DNA from 4 places in the Pseudoalteromonas sp. DSM 26666 genome. Region 4 is predicted to be linked to each of the others. Evidence: predicted binding sites of a transcription regulator. Region 4 holds the regulator's gene; each other region holds the start of a gene.
What was found. The regulator sigma-54, encoded in region 4, starts transcription at its own class of promoters, with help from an activator protein. The targets are predictions, from matches to a motif close to GTTGGCACGNNNNTNGNNT.

Region 1: the regulator sigma-54 is predicted to act here: its motif matches at 2,342-2,360, upstream of flgB (flagellar basal body rod protein FlgB).
Region 2: the regulator sigma-54 is predicted to act here: its motif matches at 2,947-2,965, upstream of fliE (flagellar hook-basal body complex protein FliE).
Region 3: the regulator sigma-54 is predicted to act here: its motif matches at 2,250-2,268, upstream of BM380_RS17685 (EF-hand domain-containing protein).

The regions. Positions count from the first base shown of each region.
Region 1 is NZ_FPAR01000005.1:347,206-351,870, reverse strand. It holds gene flgA (flagellar basal body P-ring formation chaperone FlgA) at 1-342, opposite strand, end outside; gene BM380_RS11860 (chemotaxis protein) at 481-1,413, shown strand; gene BM380_RS11855 (CheR family methyltransferase) at 1,434-2,264, shown strand; gene flgB (flagellar basal body rod protein FlgB) at 2,394-2,804, shown strand; gene flgC (flagellar basal body rod protein FlgC) at 2,807-3,238, shown strand; gene BM380_RS11840 (flagellar hook assembly protein FlgD) at 3,252-3,929, shown strand; gene flgE (flagellar hook protein FlgE) at 3,988-4,665, shown strand, end outside.
Region 2 is NZ_FPAR01000005.1:310,203-314,867, reverse strand. It holds gene BM380_RS11680 (DNA-3-methyladenine glycosylase I) at 1-184, opposite strand, end outside; gene BM380_RS11675 (sensor histidine kinase) at 314-1,426, shown strand; gene BM380_RS11670 (sigma-54-dependent transcriptional regulator) at 1,423-2,847, shown strand; gene fliE (flagellar hook-basal body complex protein FliE) at 3,005-3,337, shown strand; gene fliF (flagellar basal-body MS-ring/collar protein FliF) at 3,358-4,665, shown strand, end outside.
Region 3 is NZ_FPAR01000015.1:12,940-17,604, forward strand. It holds gene trkA (Trk system potassium transporter TrkA) at 1-955, shown strand, start outside; gene BM380_RS17670 (EF-hand domain-containing protein) at 1,041-1,256, opposite strand; gene BM380_RS17675 (EF-hand domain-containing protein) at 1,321-1,533, opposite strand; gene BM380_RS17680 (EF-hand domain-containing protein) at 1,672-1,884, opposite strand; gene BM380_RS17685 (EF-hand domain-containing protein) at 1,955-2,167, opposite strand; gene BM380_RS17690 (flagellar brake domain-containing protein) at 2,681-3,343, opposite strand; gene BM380_RS17695 (TrkH family potassium uptake protein) at 3,368-4,665, opposite strand, start outside.
Region 4 is NZ_FPAR01000007.1:17,948-22,612, reverse strand. It holds gene rapZ (RNase adapter RapZ) at 1-327, opposite strand, end outside; gene ptsN (PTS IIA-like nitrogen regulatory protein PtsN) at 347-799, opposite strand; gene hpf (ribosome hibernation promoting factor) at 804-1,091, opposite strand; gene BM380_RS13465 (RNA polymerase factor sigma-54) at 1,118-2,617, opposite strand; gene lptB (LPS export ABC transporter ATP-binding protein) at 2,687-3,412, opposite strand; gene lptA (lipopolysaccharide transport periplasmic protein LptA) at 3,409-3,948, opposite strand; gene lptC (LPS export ABC transporter periplasmic protein LptC) at 3,938-4,492, opposite strand; gene kdsC (3-deoxy-manno-octulosonate-8-phosphatase KdsC) at 4,489-4,665, opposite strand, start outside.

The sequences.
Region 1 (4,665 bases), on a different contig from region 4:
AGGTGCTGATTCAGTGATTCTGACATGAACGTACTGTGCCCAGTTGTCACTATCGTTACATTTTATTTGAATAGTGACTTGGCGATTAAAGGGAGGCTCACTTGGCGTTATTAGCTCAGGCTCAGAATTACATTGGCGATCGGGAATGCGGCTATCTAGCGGTAATGCGCTAAACTGTATTTTGTTATCATTTGTAGTCACTGCTTTTTGAGCAACATAAGATACAGCCATTTCTTGCAATAACTCTTTACTAAATACTTGTGCCTTTAGTGGCAAAGCGAAGCAGAGGCTAGCAAGAAAATAAAAAACACTGTATCTTCTGGTTTTTTTTAACAAACTCATAATGTTTCGACTATGCTTATGGTTGCAAACAGGGTATAAATATTTTGCGTCAGAATTTAGACGCCCCCGTTGTGTTATGACGCTTTATTAATTGAAAGCAATTATCGTTCCTTATATTTGTTTTCTTAGGAGATTTAAATGGCCGGCATTTTAGACTCAGTAAACCAACGTACACAGTTGGTTGGGCAAAACCGCTTGGAATTATTGTTATTTAAGCTTAATGGGCGTCAGCGCTTTGGTATTAATGTGTTCAAGGTAAGAGAAGTTCTTCAATGCCCTCCATTGACTAGCATGCCGAAATCTAACACTTATATCCGTGGCGTAGCACATATTCGTGGGCAAACTATTTCGGTGATTGATTTATCTATGGCCGTAGGCGGGCGCCCAATAAAAAGCATCGAAGATGGCTTTATAATAATTGCTGAGTATAACCGTACAGTGCAAGGATTCTTAGTAGGTGGTGTTGAACGTATAGTTAACATGAACTGGGAAAAAATAATGCCACCGCCGTCAGGAGCGGGTCGTTATTCTTATTTAACAGCCGTCACTGAAATTGAAAATGAGCTCGTTGAGATACTCGACGTAGAAAAAATCTTAAACGAAATCTGCCCAGTTAATACTACCGTGAGCGATGATGTTGCCTCGCAAGGTAATATACAAAAAGATTTAGGCGAGAGAATAGTATTTATTGCTGATGATTCGGCTGTTGCGCGAAATCAAGTAAAACGAGCATTGGAACCATTAGGTGTAACAACTGAGTTGGCTAAAAATGGTAAAGAAGCTTTAATAAGATTAAAAGAAATTGCAGAGCTCGATTGCGTAAATGATATTACAGAGCGAGTAGGGCTACTCATTTCTGATGTAGAAATGCCAGAAATGGATGGTTACACGCTGACTGCAGAAATCAAAGCTAATCCTAAACTTGCGCCACTGCATGTGATTTTACACACATCATTGAGTGGTGTTTTCAATCAAGCGATGATTGAAAAAGTAGGGGCAGATGATTTTATTGCAAAATTTAACCCAGACGAGCTTGCAACAGCCGTTAATAAATGGGTTCATCGTGATTAATAAACATAGGTGTTATTGATTTGACTAATAAAGATTTGCAGCAAAACGAATACGATCAATTTCGCTTATTTTTAGAACAACAGTGCGGTATTGTTTTAGGTGAAAATAAGCAGTATTTGGTAAAGAGCCGTTTGGCACCATTAATGTCTCGATTTAATGTTGAATCGTTGTCTGAATTGGTAAGTAAAACTCTCGGTGTGCATGAGCGCCAGTTGCGCGCAGCCGTTGTTGATGCCATGACAACCAATGAGACATTATGGTTTAGAGATCAGTATCCGTTTGAGTTACTTAAAACCAGATTATTCCCTGAGTTTAAAACGTTAAATAGGCCATTAAAAATATGGTCTGCGGCGAGCTCATCAGGACAAGAACCCTACTCAATAGCGATGTCGGTTGCTGAGTTTCAATCCAGCAGCCCTGGTGTTTTAAAAATGGGTGCACAAATAATTGGTACAGATATATCAAATACCATGCTTGATATGTGTAAACATGCTGAATATGATGCATTGGCATTGGCTCGCGGACTCTCTGCTGAACGTCGTAAAAAGTTTTTTAAAGACAGCGGCAATGGTATGGCACAAGTGGTTGATTCATTGAAAAAGCAAGTGAGCTTTAGGCATTTAAATTTGCTCGATTCGTACGCTTTAATGGGTAAGTTCGATATTATATTTTGCCGTAATGTTTTAATTTACTTTTCACCTGAGGTGAAAGCCAAAATAATTGCACAATTCTCTCAAGCACTTAACCCTAAGGGGTATTTATTTTTAGGTGCGTCGGAGTCTATGTCTGGTTTAAGTACTGACTTTGATATGGTGCGTTGTAACCCTGGTATCATTTATCAAAAGAAATGACCTTCATTAATATATTATCCCTCCTCTAAACGACGCCTATTGCGTCGTTTTTTGTTTTTATCATCACTATTTTCACTGCTGGCTCATTTATTGCTTTATCGGTACTGAGTCAATTTTTTGGAGGTAGTTATGGCTATCAGTTTTGATAAAGCATTAGGCGTGCATCCGCATGCGATGTTGATCCGTTCGCAAAGAGCAGAAATGCTCGCTACTAATATCGCAAATGCTGATACGCCCGGCTATAAAGCAAAAGATATCGACTTTGCCTCAGCATTAAAAACGGCAAAGTCCAACCAACTAAGCGGCAATACCATGGTAAGAACCAATGAAAAACACATTGCCGGTGGTACCCGTAGTGTAGGTAGTAATGAACTATTTCGTACGCCAAATCAAACAGATACAGGTGATGGTAACTCTGTTGATATACAAGTGGAACGGAACTTGTATACACAGAATGCTATGGAGTATCAGGCCAGTGTCCAGTTTCTTAATGGTAAATTTAAAGGCCTGAAAAAAGCCCTCGGTAGTCAAGGAGCCTAATTATGAGTTTATATAATGTGTTTGATATTGCTGGTTCTGGTATGAGCGCGCAAAACGTGCGATTAAATACCACGGCAAGTAATATCTCTAATGCCAATACAATTAGCTCTTCACAAAATGAGACGTACCGAGCGCGACAACCTGTATTTGCTGCGGAGCTAACAAAAGCGTCAGCGTCAGCAAGCAACCCACAGGGCTCTGCCGTTGGTGTAAAAGTGTTAGGAGTGGTTGAAAGTAATAAACCACTACAAATCGAATATAACCCAAATCACCCGAGTGCGGATGAAAATGGATATATTTACAAACCCAACGTGAATGTTGTTGAGGAGATGGCAAATATGATTTCTGCTTCTCGCTCTTATCAGACAAATGTTCAAGTTGCTGATGCAGCTAAGCAAATGTTAAGTAAAACACTGCTGTTAGGTCAGCGGTAACTGAGGGTAGCTCATGAGTAACGATATTAGTACTTCTTCATCCTACATGGACTCTTTACGTTGGCAAGATAAGCAAGTGCCAAAAAAAGAAGAGAGTGATGCGTTAACCCAAGAAGATTTCTTTTCGTTGTTAACACAGCAGTTGTCATATCAAGATCCCAGCAAACCAGCTGATAACGATCAGATGATTGCACAAATGACAAACTTTACCATGGCTGAAGGGATCTCAAATTTAAACTCTAACTTTGAGTCTTTAGCTGCGTCGATGACATCAAATTCAGCATTGCAAGCATCAACATTGGTTGGTAAGCAAGCGCTGCTGGAGTCTGACACACTTGAGCTTAATGAGTCGGGTGAGGTAAAGGGAGCGATTGTTGCTGAAAAGCCGGTAGACAATTTAACGCTTCGTATTGAAGATGCATCAGGGCAATTAGTTAAAACTATTGATTTAGGCACGCAGCCTGCAGGTGCTGTTCGCTTTGCATGGGATGGTAAAAACGAAGCGGGTGAACGACTTCCTCCTGGTGAATACAATGTTAAAGCTGAAGGCAGTACGGATGGCGAATTCTCTAGCTTACCAATTGCCTCATTCAAAAATATTGAGAGTGTTAATATTAATGGCTCAAGCGGCATTATTATTAATACCAAAGAAGGTGCGGTTAGGCTGACTGATGTCGCAGAAATCGCGTAATAGATTTTATGTATTTTTTAGCCAATAGGCTAAATATTTTTTAGGTTAGAGGTTAATTATGAGCTTCAATATTGCATTAACAGGCCTTGCTGCCGCACAAAAAGATTTAGATGTTACCGCCAATAATATTGCCAACGTAAATACCACGGGCTTTAAAGAGTCTCGCGCTGAATTTGCTGATGTATACGCATCATCAGTATTTAGCGCCGGTAAAACGAAAAATGGTGATGGTGTACAAACCACTATGGTTGCCCAGCAGTTTCATCAGGGCTCGCTGCAGTTTACTAATAATTCACTGGATTTAGCGATCACAGGTGAGGGGTATTTTGCTACCAGTCAAGACTTAGGCGCACAAGACTTTACCTACACGCGTGCGGGTGCATTTAAGCTTAATAAAGATAACTTTGTTGTAGATGCTAAAGGTAATTTTTTACAAAGCTTCCCAGTTGATGAAGTTAGTGGTGATACGACCTCTGTAAGTCTTAGTACTTCATCTGCTTTACAAATACCAGATTCTTCGGGCTCTCCGCGCTCTACTTCAAACGTTTATACATCATTTAACGTCGATTCTCGAGAAGATGTAATAGCTGTCCCTTTTGATGCAACAGACAGTACTACTTATAACTCTTCGACATCGACCACAATGTATGACTCACTTGGTGAGCCACATGTTCTACAATTCTTTTTTGTAAAAACAGCGCCTAATGAATGGCAAGTACATGGTACGCTTGATAAA
Region 2 (4,665 bases), on a different contig from region 4:
AATTAGCGCGCTTTTTTAATATGGTGTACCAACTTAACCCTGCTTGTGCCGATTCTAACGTTAAAAACTCAAAAAGTAGGTGATCGTCATACACAGGTACGCCCCATTCATGGTCATGGTAATCCACGTAGTCGGGTTTTGAAGTATCTAACCATGGACAGCGACACTGAGCTTCTTCTTTCATGCTTATTCCTTAGCGCGTCATTTTTACGGCACGTATTTTAACTATTTAAATTGTTGATATTATTATGAAATAATTTTGGTACATATTGTGCATTAGCCACTACATCTACATTAATTTAGAGAGTTGATTATGGCCCTTGCAAGTGTGCTAAAACCCCAGTTTATTTCTGCTAATCAGTATAACCCATGTTTACTGCAAGAGGAGTATGTTGGTGAGTTGAGTGATTTGCGTCAACAAGCAAGTTGGCTCTCTCATCTGGTTGATACCATGCCTGCGGGCGTGATTGTACTCGATGGTAAAGGAATGATCGCCAAAGCGAATCAAATTGCCATAGATATGCTCGGCGAGCCATTAGAAGGAGAGAAGTGGTTTAGCGTTATTCAGCGCTCATTTCGTCCTCATCAAGATGATGGTCATGAAGTGTCGTTAAAAGATGGACGCTTAATTAAGCTCGATATTACTGCACTCGCGCCTGAGCCTGGGCAACTTATACTAATGACCGATTTAACCGAAACCCGACGCTTACAAAAGCGAGTCGCGCATATGCAGCGTTTAAGTGCCTTAGGTAAAATGGTTGCGTCTTTAGCTCATCAAGTACGCACACCGTTATCAGCGGCTATGTTGTATGCCGCAAATTTAGGCTCAAAACGCTTACCCGAAGCGTCTCGCGGCAGTTTTCATACTAAATTAATGTCACGTTTAAAAGATTTAGAAACCCAAGTAAACGACATGCTGTTATTTGCTAAAAGTGGTGATCAGCAAGTTGTTGAGCAAGTGTCGATGCAACAGCTACTAAGTGAAGTTAAAGCCGGTGCCGATGCTATGGTAGCGCTCAATGATAGCGAATTAAATGTGAGCTTACCTGAACCCGATATTGAAATTATGGGTAACAAAACAGCATTGGCAAGCGCAATTCAAAACCTAATTCATAATAGTATTCAAGTCATTGGCAGTGGTGCACAAGTACATCTTAGTGCTTTGCGTGATACGCAAGACCCTGATTATGTCCGCATTAGTGTTAGTGATAATGGCCCTGGGCTTGATTTAGCACAAACTGAAAAAATATTTGAACCCTTTTATACCACTAAAAGCCAAGGTACTGGTTTAGGACTTGCCGTTGTAAGTTCAGTGGCCAGTGCACATCAGGGACGTGTTGAAGCAAACAACAACCCACAAGGGGGAGCAATTTTTAGTATGTTGCTACCTATTAGTGTCACATCTAAATTAGGGGAGTCACAATGAGTAACACTATTTTAGTTGTAGAAGATGACGCCGGACTTCGTGAAGCATTAATTGATACGCTTGAAATGTCAGGTATAGCCTGTATGGCCGCCAATAGTGCCGAGCAAGCCATGGTGCTACTAAAAAAAGAAGCATTTTCATTGGTGGTCAGTGATGTACAAATGGGCGCAATGAGCGGCTTGGATTTATTACGTAGTATTAAATTAAATTACCCTGATTTACCCGTACTAATGATGACGGCCTACGCCACTATTGATGATGCTGTAGAGGCTATGCGTTTAGGCGCGATTGATTATATGGCCAAGCCATTTGCACCAGAAGTGCTATTGAATATGGTGAGTCGTTACTTACCAGAAAAAGAAAAAGAAACAGACGGGCCCATTGTCGCCGACCCTAGTAGTATTCAATTACTCGAACTTGCTAATAAAGTTGCTCGATCAGATGCCAGTGTGATGGTGCTTGGGCCAAGTGGCTCTGGTAAAGAAGTACTGGCGCGTTATATTCATGACAAATCAAAACGCTGTAATGAACCATTTGTAGCAATTAACTGTGCTGCTATTCCAGAAAACATGCTCGAAGCTACTCTATTTGGCTACGAAAAAGGTGCGTTTACCGGTGCGATTCAGGCCTGCCCAGGTAAGTTTGAGCAAGCACAGGGGGGAACCATTTTACTTGATGAAATCACCGAAATGGATTTAGGCTTGCAAGCCAAACTATTGCGGGTATTACAAGAGCGCGAAGTTGAGCGTTTAGGTGGTCGAAAAACTATTTCGCTAGATGTGCGTGTGCTTGCAACCAGTAACCGCGAATTAAAAGAGGCTGTTGCTGATAATCAGTTCCGCGAAGATTTATATTATCGACTCAATGTATTCCCTTTGCTGTGGCGACCACTGTGTGAGCGCCCAGGGGACATTATTGTGTTGGCTAAGCATTTGATTGAACGTCACTTAAGTAAAAGCAAAGAGCCAATGGCGTATTTAGATAGCAGTGCAGAGCAAAAACTGCTTAGCCATAGCTGGCCCGGTAACGTACGCGAACTAGATAACGTTATCCAGCGAGCATTAATTTTACGCAGTGGAAATAGTATTGATGAGCATGCTATTTTTATCGAAAATCTAGCCCCAACGCATTTTGTGGCAGAAACTAAAGCTGACATTGAGCCTGTAAAAAGTAGTCTCAGTAACGCTTATTATGATGAAAAAGCAGCGCCTGCAGATGAGCAAAAAAATGATTTGTTAGCCGTCGATACTGGTAGTTACAAAGATGAGCTTAAAGATAAAGAACATCGTATTATTTTAGAAACCTTGGCACGCTGCCAAGGAAAACGCAAAGAGGTCGCCGAAACCTTAGGTATTAGCCCGCGTACTTTACGCTACAAATTAGCACAAATGCGTGATTTAGGTATTTCCCTCCCAGCATAACCCCCATAAGCCCTAAGTTCAATCACTTGAATTTAGGGCTGTCAAAACTCTGACTGCTCAATTATTTTACTTAAGTCTTTGTTTTAATTGACTTTAATTTTTGGCATGTTTTGTGCTTTATTCTCTTTAAGAGTTTACTGCATTATCAGAGACAATTATGAAAATTCAAAACAGTGCTTTATTTCAAGAAATGCAATCAATGGCTGCAGAGGCCACACGTAGTAATCAAGTTAATAACTTGCCAACGCAAGTGCAATCAACCTCTACAGCACAGTTTGGTGACATGTTGAGTAATGCCCTTAATACAGTGCATGAACTTCAGCAAGACACAGGACAAAAAGTAAAAGCGGTAGAGAATGGCGACAGAAGCGTATCACTTGCTGAGGCTATGATTGCTTCGCAAAAGTCTTCTGTGGCATTTGAAGCTACGGTACAGGTTCGTAATAAGCTTGTTGAGTCTTATAAAGAAATTATGAACATGCCTGTTTAACTAGGTAGTGGAGAATTATTGTGGCGCAATCTAATCAATCTACAGATCTGGCACTTGCTGATGGCATGATGGAGCAAAGTGAAAACGAAGATCAACAAGAGCAAAAATCAGGCTATTTCAGTGCCCTTGGTGGTGTTGATGTTTTACGTCAAATTACCCTGATTGTTGCATTAGCTATTTGTTTAGCCATTGCTATTTTCGTTATTATTTGGGCTCGTCAGCCAGATATGCGCCCTTTAGGTAAAATGCAAACTGAAGAGTTAATAGAAACACTCGACTTTTTAGATGCACAAAAAATTGACTACCAACTTGATGGCAATGTGGTCTCGGTGGATGAAACTGAATATCAAAATATCAAGTTATTGATGACCCGTGAAGGTTTAGATCAAGGGCCTACATCAGGTAGCGACATTATTATGCAAGACATGGGGTTTGGGGTAAGCCAACGTTTAGAGCGTGAGCGCCTTAAACATGGCCGTGAGCAACAACTTGCCCGTACTATAGAAGAGCTAAATAATGTTACTCGCGCCAAAGTATTGTTAGCGATTCCCAAAGAAAATGTGTTTGCCCGTAGAGAGAAAAAACCCTCTGCAACTGTTGTACTTACTCTTAAACGCGGTCGCTCTCTAGATGGCGAAGAAGTTGACTCGGTTGTTGATATGATAGCTTCAGCGGTACAAGGGCTTGAGCCTTCGCGCGTTACTGTGACCGATCAAAATGGTCGTTTATTAAATTCAGGCTCGCAAACCTCTTTAGCTGCACGCTCACGTAAAGAATACGATATAGAACGTAAACGTGAGCAAGAATACCTAGAAAAAATCGACAGTATTCTGATCCCCGTGGTTGGATTAGGTAATTACACCGCACAAGTAGATTTAAGTATGGACTTTAGTGCGGTAGAAGAAACACAAAAACGTTACAACCCAGATTTACCTGCGGTAAGAAGTGAAACGACCTTTGAAGAAAATAATATTGGTGGCCTAGCGGTTGGTATTCCAGGCGCGCTTACTAATCAGCCACCAGTTAACTCAACTATTCCTGAAGATGCGATGGCGGGCGGTGCAGGCACTGCAACCTCACCGAGTAGAACTCACAAAGAAGCCACTCGTAACTATGAACTCGATACCACTATTTCACATAAGCGTCAGCAAACTGGAGTGATCCGCAGAATAAGCGTCTCTGTTGCGGTTGATTACCTGCCTACGGTGGGTGAAAATGGTGAAACAACTATGACGCCACGCTCGGTTGAAGCCCTGTCAAATATTCGTCGCTTGTTACAAGGTGGCGTAGGCTTTGATATGCAACGTGGCGATGCACTTGAAGTAGTG
Region 3 (4,665 bases), on a different contig from region 4:
CGCATTACAAGTACTGCAATTTGCCGATGGCATGCTCTCTTTAGTGGCTGTAAAAGCCTACTATGGCGGCTTATTGGTAGGCTATGCCCTATCTACACTTAAGCAGCATATTCCTAATGTTGAAACTCGGGTAGCCGCTATTTACCGCCAAGGTAAAGCGATAAAACCCTTAGGCACCACCGTAATAGAAGCCGACGATGAAGTATTTTTTATTGCCGCAACCAAACACATTCGTGCGGTAATGAACGAGCTACAAAAGCTGGAACGCTCGTATAAAAAAATCATGATTGCCGGTGGCGGTAATATTGGTGCAGGTCTAGCCCGTTCACTGGAAAGAAACCACAGCGTTAAGTTACTAGAGCGAAGTAAAGAGCGTGCCGAACAGCTTTCTGAAATGCTCGACAACACCGTGGTATTTTGTGGTGATGCATCCGATCAGGAGCTGCTCTCTGAAGAACACATTGAACAGGTTGATGTTTTCATTGCCGTTACCAACGACGATGAAGTAAATATAATGTCGGCTATGCTCGCAAAACGCATGGGGGCACAAAAAACCATGGTACTTATTCAACGAGGCGCTTACGTTGATTTAGTACAGGGCGGCGAAATTGATATTGCGATTTCACCACAACAAGCGACTATTTCTGCATTGCTGACTCACGTGCGCCGTGGTGATATTGTAAACGTGTACTCGTTGCGTAAAGGGGCTGCAGAAGCCATAGAAGCGGTTGCCCATGGTGATGAAAATACCTCTAAAGTGGTAGGTCGCGCAATTGCCGATATTAAATTGCCTGCAGGTACCACAATAGGTGCAATTGTGCGAAATGACGATGTACTGATTGCCCATGACGATACAATTATTTTGTCAGGCGATCATGTAATCATGTTCTTAATTGATAAAAAGCACATTAACGTGGTTGAAAAGTTATTCCAAGTTAGCGCTATTTTTCTATAATTAAACTGCTTGAGTTAAGTAATCAACAAACACAAAAAAGCCGCTGACTATTAAGCGGCTTTAGTGGAGTATGATGGGGTAATACTTATTGTACTCTTGCAAATTCTTCTTTAGAAAGTTCACCATTTCCGTCAGTATCTAAGTCATCAAAAATGTTCATTAGTTGTTTATTAGCGGCGGCTTCCTGCTGGCTAATTACACCATCGCCATTACTATCAAAAGAGGCAAAATCTACCGCTGCATAAGCTGCTGATGATGACGCTAATACTAAAATCGCAAGTGTTGTGTTTAATGCTTTCATAATAAGTCTCCTATAAGAGGGAAATCCTTTTCTGAGATCCCTGTGCAATGAAAAAAGTCAAAAATTAAAAGTTTGCAAACTCAGCTTTAGAAAGCTCACCATTACCGTCAGTATCAAGCTCAGTAAATTCGGCTGTTAAATCAGCGTTTACAGCGGCTTCGCTTTGACTAATAGCACCGCTACCATCAGTATCAAGCATGTCAAAGTCGCTTGCTGCAAAAGCAGCTGATGAAGAAGCTAGCGCGATAAGTGCAAATGTTTTATGTAATGTTTTCATAATTTAATCCTTCAAAATGTAATGCAATGGTCTATCAAAAAATTGTGTCTGGCTATCACGGTCCTTGTTATTCTCTTTCATAGGCTTCCTTGCCTATTTAGGCTGTCTTTGGCAACTCAGAATATACTTAGCCTTGTCTTATGCTTTCGAAAATTCTTCTTTTGATAGCTCACCGTTTTGGTCAGTATCAAGCTCTGAGAACATGCTCATTAATTTTGCATCAACCGATGCTTCGCTTTGGCTAATAGCGCCGTTACCGTCGGTATCTAGTGTGTCAAAGTCGCTCGCTGCAAAGGCAGCTGATGAAGAAGCAAGAGCGATAAGTGCAAATGTTTTGTGTAATGTTTTCATAATGAGTATTCCTTAAAATCGTTTAAATAATGGGGGAGCTTTTAACTCCCAAAACTTTAATAGCTTAGGGTTATGCTTTAGAGAACTCTTGTTTTGATAACTCACCGTTTTGGTCAGTATCAAGCTCTGCAAACATGCTCATTAATTTTGCATCAACCGATGCTTCGCTTTGACTGATTGCGCCGTTGCCGTCAACGTCTAGCGTGTCAAAGTCGCTTGCTGCAAAAGCGGCTGATGATGAAGCTAATGCGATAAGTGCTAAAGTTTTATTAATGCTTTTCATAATCAATCTTCCTTCAAAGTTTATGTTTTATGCGATTAAGTGTTTTACTTTAAATCACGTTTCGTTCTATACAGCCTGACTATTACAACTTCGATGCCAAAAATATAAAAACCATAATTTTCAATAAATTAACCAGCAACTAGCTGAAAATGGTGCTATTTAACTCGTTATTTTGTTGCTTTTTAGCAACAGTAGATAAGGCAATAAAATTAAAACAATAAAAATCAAAGAGTTGAGTTTAAGGAAAACCCCACACAGTCGGTGAGCAACCACTAAAAAAGAGGATTAAATAAACAAAAAGGAAGGTGAGTTGAGTTTAATTTTGTTATAAACAAAAAAATTAGAATAAAAAACATATTTAACTAATTGTTTTTAATGAATTTATAAAATAAATTTGAAATGGCTTTTAAAAATAACAACAACACATGGCTATTTGTTGCAAAAGAGCGAAAATGTTAGAGCTTGTTGATATTTTAGAATTGTAAAATGTTCAGCGTCGACAGATAACAGGCCTTATACAATTTCAACTTCAAGTGCACTAGGGTCAATGAAGTGATCCCCCATCAGGGCTTTCATTTGCTCTTCACTGGCAAATAATCGAATTCCGCAATATATGCCCTTAGCATGTTTTTTCACACTGCATATTTGCCCTTCGTGCTTTGTATCTTCATCAAACACTACGATGCAACGCATATCTTTAATGTCGTCGATTTCTTGGGTTGTTTTAATATCAAACATAACACCCGTTAACGAAATATCTTTTATAACGCCTTCAAAAGAAGGGCGATCATCCGATAATTTTAACTTGGCTGGAAACAGCGTCGGTATACGCGCTTGCGAGCGCAGTTCAAATAGCTGTACTTGTGAAGGATAGTCGATAAACAATAACTTAGCCGGGTGAGATGCTACAGACATAAGCTGCTGACGAAACGCTAAAACATGCCCACCACTGCCCTCTATAAGCGCTCTTACCACCACCATCACACCATCGCGTAAATAATCACTTGCCATGGGGAGCCGTTTTGCATTGGGGTAATTTAAAATAATAAACTTATTTTCTAATAAGCCTATAAACTCTGTTTTTACGCGTCGGCTACTCGTGGGGGTGAGAATTTCTAAATCAACTATGCCACCCGTGACGATTTGGTTTAACTTTTCCAAATTGGTTTTTCGCATATTTCCTTCCTGATATTTATAACGTTATCCACGCCAAAATGTTGGGGTAAATAGCACAAGTAAGGTAAATATCTCTAAACGACCAAATACCATTGCCACGGTTAATATCCATTTTGCAGTATCGGTAATAGCGCCATAATGAGAAGCAACATCACCTAAACCAGGCCCAAGGTTATTTAAACACGCTGCCGTTGCTGAGAATGCCGTTATATTGTCTAACCCGGTGCCCATTAACGCTAACATAATAATAATAAAGACTAGTGCATAAGCCGAGAAAAAACCCCATACTGCTTCAACTACTTTATCTGGTAGCGCCTTTCGTCCTAACTTTATAGAGTATATAGCTCGAGGATGCACTAAGCGGTTTAGCTCTCGCACCCCTTGTAGATAAAGTAAAAACACGCGCACTACTTTCATACCGCCGCCAGTTGAACCAGCACAGCCACCAATAAAACTAGAGAATATTAATAAAATAGGTAAAAACAAAGGCCAAGCAGAAAAGTTATCTGTGGCAAATCCTGCGGTGCTGCTTATAGATACAGCTTGAAACAATGCCTGATCGAGGGTTTCATCGCCATTGGCATAAACATCGTGAGATGAAAGTACCGTGAAACAAATCACCACCAGCGCGAGCTGAATACATAGAAACACTTTGAATTCAGGGTCACGAATGTAGACACTAATATTACGACTCGCTACAGCAGCATAATGCAGAGAAAAGTTAATGGCTGCGATAATTAAAAAGAACACACAAATAAAGTTAATTACTGGGCTATCAAAATGCCCCATTGAAGCGTCATAAGTAGAAAAACCACCAATAGCCACCGTAGAAAAAGCATGGCAAATTGCATCAAACCAATTCATGCCAGCGCTCCAATACGCCAAAGTACATGCAAGGGTAATAGACACATAAATATACCAAAGGTGTTTAGCGGTGTCGGCTATACGCGGGGTCATTTTGGAATCTTTTACGGGGCCTGGAATCTCAGCCCGATACAACTGCATACCACCTACGCCAAGCATTGGCAGGATTGCTACCGCTAATACAATGATCCCCATACCACCAAACCACTGTAATTGTTGGCGATAAAACAATACCGATTTAGGCAGATACTCTATACCGGTCAGTACGGTAGCTCCTGTAGTGGTTAAGCCAGAAAAGGCTTCAAACACGGCATCGGCCAAAGAGAGATTGGGTTCTTGTAAAAATACCAGCGGTAAGGAGGCAAACGCGCCTAGTACCAGCCAAAACAAAACCACGATTAAAAAGCCTTCGCGGGCTTTTAAATCGCCATGCTCATGCCTATTTGGGTAATAAGCCA
Region 4 (4,665 bases):
AGAATCAATAGATAAAGGGTGGAGACGTCGCGTTTCTGAAAAACGTTTTATTAATGTTTGATCGTCACTGTCTAAATAAAATACCGTTGGTTTAGTAAAACCAGGTAAATATTCAATGATTTCATTAAACTGCTGTTGCTCTTTAGGTAGGTTACGTACATCAACACTCACGGCAATTTTATTATAACTGTCGGAAACACTGCGCACTAATGATGGTAATAAATTAAGAGGAATATTGTCTACACAATAATAACCTAAGTCTTCCACAACGCGTAACGCCACAGATTTACCTGAGCCTGAACGACCGCTTATAATTATTAATTCCATTTATCACCTTTCTTTATTACTACGATTGACTGACGATAACCTGATACAGTTCGCTATCCGATTTGGCGGCGCGTAACTGTTTACAAAATTCTTTATCATTGAGCTTATCAGCAATCGTGGCTAGCGTCTTCAAATGCTGCTGATTATCGCCATCGGGAACAATTAACGCGACAAAAATGTCAACCGGCCGGTTATCAATCGCATCAAAATTAATAGCTGTTTCGCTCACTAAAATCAAAGCAAGGGGCTCTTGAGCTCCACTCATGCGACCATGTGGAATAGCAATGCCTCGGCCAATGCCTGTACTTCCAAGCTTTTCTCTTGCAGTTAATGCATTAAGAATATCTTGTTGTGTTAAATAGGGCAGCTTATTGTGAGCCAATTCACTGATAAATTCTAAAATTCTTTTTTTACTATTAAAAAGGACCGCAGCTTTACTGCAGTCCTGACAGATAAGTGAGCTTAGTTTCATAGTGTTAGTGTCGAGCAAGTTTCTCTTTGTGTTTAATTACTTGACGATCTAGCTTGTCAATGAGCGAGTCTATAGCGGCATACATATCTTGATGCTCAGTAGAGGCAAAAATCTCAGCGCCACTAACATGAACGGTTGCTTCAGCTTTTTGGTTTAGTTTTTCTACATCGAGAATAACGTGCACATTCGTTATGTGATCAGTGTGCCTCTGTAACTTCGAAAATTTACTATTTACGTAGTCTCTAAGCGAGTCGGTAATATCTACATGGCGACCAGTTAAATTCAGTTGCATAAACATTTTCCTCTTTGTTGTACGCCTTAAATCAAACTTTTACGTTGATTAGACGGGGGAATAGCTAGAGATTCGCGATATTTTGCAATGGTTCTCCTCGCTACTTTAATTCCTTGCTCTGCCAATATATCTGCAATTTTACTATCACTCAATGGTTTAGCTGAGTTTTCTGCAGCGATTAATTTTTTAATTAATGCACGTATTGCTGTTGATGAACATTCGCCACCATTTTCAGTACTTACATGGCTTGAAAAGAAATATTTAAGCTCAAAAATGCCACGTGGTGTATGCATGTATTTTTGCGTAGTAACACGCGATATAGTCGACTCATGCATTTCCACCATTTCAGCCACATCGTTAAGCACCATAGGCTTCATAGCCTCAGGACCGTGTTCAAAAAAGGCCTGTTGCTGCTGCACAATACAGTTGGTTACTTTAAGTAGCGTGTCATTCCTACTTTCTAAGCTTTTTATAAACCATTTAGCCTCTTGTAAGTGCGAGCGAATAAACTGGCTATCACCACTTGATTTAACCGTACGCGACATAGCTGCATATTGGCTATTTACTCTGATCTTAGGCATGCTATCTGGGTTTAATTCAACTACCCAACGACCTTTAACTTTCTTAACCGACACATCAGGAATAACGTATTCAGACTCTTCTCTAACAATAGTGTCTGCCGGTTTTGGGCTGAGCGTATGAATCAACGTCATGATTTCTTTAAGCTCATCTTCTTTAAGCTTTGTTTTTTTCATTAACGTGCGATAGTCACGTGCAGCAAGTAAATCAATATGATCGGTTAAGATCATTTTTGTTTCGTTTAAAAAAGGTGTGTCTTTATCAAATTGATTTAGCTGAATACACAAGCACTCTTGTAAACTACGCGCGGCTATTCCCACTGGATCAAATAGTTGAATACGCTTTAGTACCGCTTCTATTTCGTCAAGTTCAACTTCATCTTCGCCGTCGTTTTCTTGGTTAAAGCTTTCTAATATTTCTTCACAGCTAAGGGTTAGAATCCCTGAATCGTCCACAGCTTCTACAATTGCAATAGCTATCGCTTCATCGGTAGGACTAAACGGCGTCAGTTGAAGTTGCCACATTAAATACTCATGCAGCGTTTCAGTCGAAGAGCCTTGATAAATAGATTCATCTTCTGGCATTGGGCCCGATGAAGAGGCAGGCGCAGCGCTCATATATTCATCCCAAGTAACATCCATAGCCATATCATCGCTAATGGTGTCTTTGGTCATTGCTTCGCCGCTATCTTGCTCATACTCGCTAGGTTTATCGTCAGCTGAGGCACTTAGCGTTAAGTCATCGTTATCGGCTTTTTGTTCGTTTTTACCTGCAGTGTCTTCGCTGTAATCGTGTTCTTCAACTTCAAGCAAGGGGTTGCTATCGAGCGCTTCTTGAATTTCTTGCTGGAGATCCAATGTACTGAGTTGCAATAAGCGAATTGCTTGTTGCAACTGTGGAGTCATTGTAAGTTGCTGGCCCATGCGCAGCTGTAATGATTGCCTCATGTATCTCTAACAATCCTTTTAAATTAGTATAATTAATCTTAGCAGATGCTTAGTGTAATAACACACATATTAGAGCTTGAACTGCTCGCCTAAATAAACATCGCGTACTGTTTTATCGTTTAATACATATTCTGGAGTGCCTGATGCAATTAACTCCCCATGAGAAACTATGTAGGCTTTTTCACAAACATCAAGAGTTTCGCGTACGTTGTGATCTGTGATAAGTACGCCAATTCCTCGGTTTTTAAGATGCTCTATAATCTTTTTAATATCTAATACTGAGATAGGATCAACCCCCGCAAAGGGTTCGTCTAAAAGGATAAATTTAGGGTTTGCTGCTAACGCGCGAGCAATTTCAACGCGGCGACGTTCACCACCTGATAAAGCCATACCTTGACTATCGCGGATATGCTGAATGCTAAATTCATCAAGTAAATTATTTAAGGTATCTTCGCGTTGTTGTTTATTTAATTCTTTACGTGTTTCTAAGATAGCCATTAAGTTTTGATAAACAGTCAGCTTTCTAAAAATAGACGACTCTTGCGGTAAATAACCAATCCCTAAACGCGCTCGGCTGTGCATCGGTAATAAAGTAATATCTTTATCATCAATTGATATTTTGCCTTTATCGCTAGGCACAAGGCCTACAATCATATAAAAAGTGGTGGTTTTACCTGCACCATTAGGGCCAAGTAACCCCACAATACTGCCAGCTTCAACCTCTAGGCCAACGTTTTTTACAACTTCACGACCTTTGTAGCTTTTAGCTAATAGCTCTGCTTTTAATGTGCTCATGGTTGACCTTTATCATCTTCTTTTTTATTTTCAACAGGGACTAAAATAGTGTGTACACGGTCTGTTGAGTTTTCGTCTTTTTCTGCGCTAATTAACTGCTGCTCGATATCGTAAGTGATACTTTTAGCTGTTATTTTTTGACCTGCTTGAGCAATGCTTGCATCGCCGATTAAGGTTAAAAAACGCAGCGACACATCGTAACGCACTTCATTAGCACTGGCGCTCATTATGGTGCCATCAGCTTGTGTTTCTTCAAAATATGCAGGGCTGCCTGTGGCAATTAATAACTGTTTGTTATCGCCTAGGTCATCGCGTTTATGCACTTCTAAACGGTCAGCTGTGATACGGCGATTACCATGAATAATTTCAACATTTTTCTCAAAAATGCCTACGTTTTCTTTTAATTGACCTTCTTGCTTATCTGCACTAATTGAAATTTGATTAGCAGCGGGGGCTTCAGCAGGTTCAGCGCCATTACTGTTAAAAGCAATTAATAGTGAGGGAACAATTAAAATTTTAAATAGGTTATTGGTCATAATATAGGGTTCGCGTATGGTTAATAAGTTTAATCACCTCGGTTTTTAAATCGGCCTCAAGGCCTTTACCTGTGATTTTTAAATTAGGTCCTGTAATAACGACAGGCTGCTGTGATTGCATGGTTAATAGTTTTATATCAACATTGATGGTCTGGGCGTTGATCGTATCGATCATGGCGTTATCTACTAAGTTTTGAGCGGTTACATTACCCTCTAACACCAGTTGACGGTCGTCGTAGAGGGTGGCTTCATCGGCGTTAATACGCCATGTTTGCTGCTCGTTGTATAAAGTGAATATAGGCTTTTCAAAAAAGGTAAAACCGAGTTGTTGATACAACTCCATTTTTACCGCAGTTACCTTATGGCTCACTTTACCTTGTTCATTATAAGCCGTTTGTTTTAGCTCAATAGCGGTATAATCAGGCTTAGCAATAACTTGTGTTTCTTCGCTTGCAGTAATATCAACCTTAGTAAAATAAGGATACCAGAGCCAAACCATACAGCTTATGAATAAAACGCTCAGTATAATGCGCGCTACATTCATGAACTCGTTCCTTGGCTAGTTAGTGGCTTGTTATTTTCGAGCATAAGTAAGTCTGTCAGCTCTCTTACCGCACCAAAACCGCCGGGCAGTTGGGTTACATAATGTGATAAACGTTTAATAAGTGGATGAGCATCGTTTACGGCAACCGCAAAACCGACTTGCTCCATTACTGG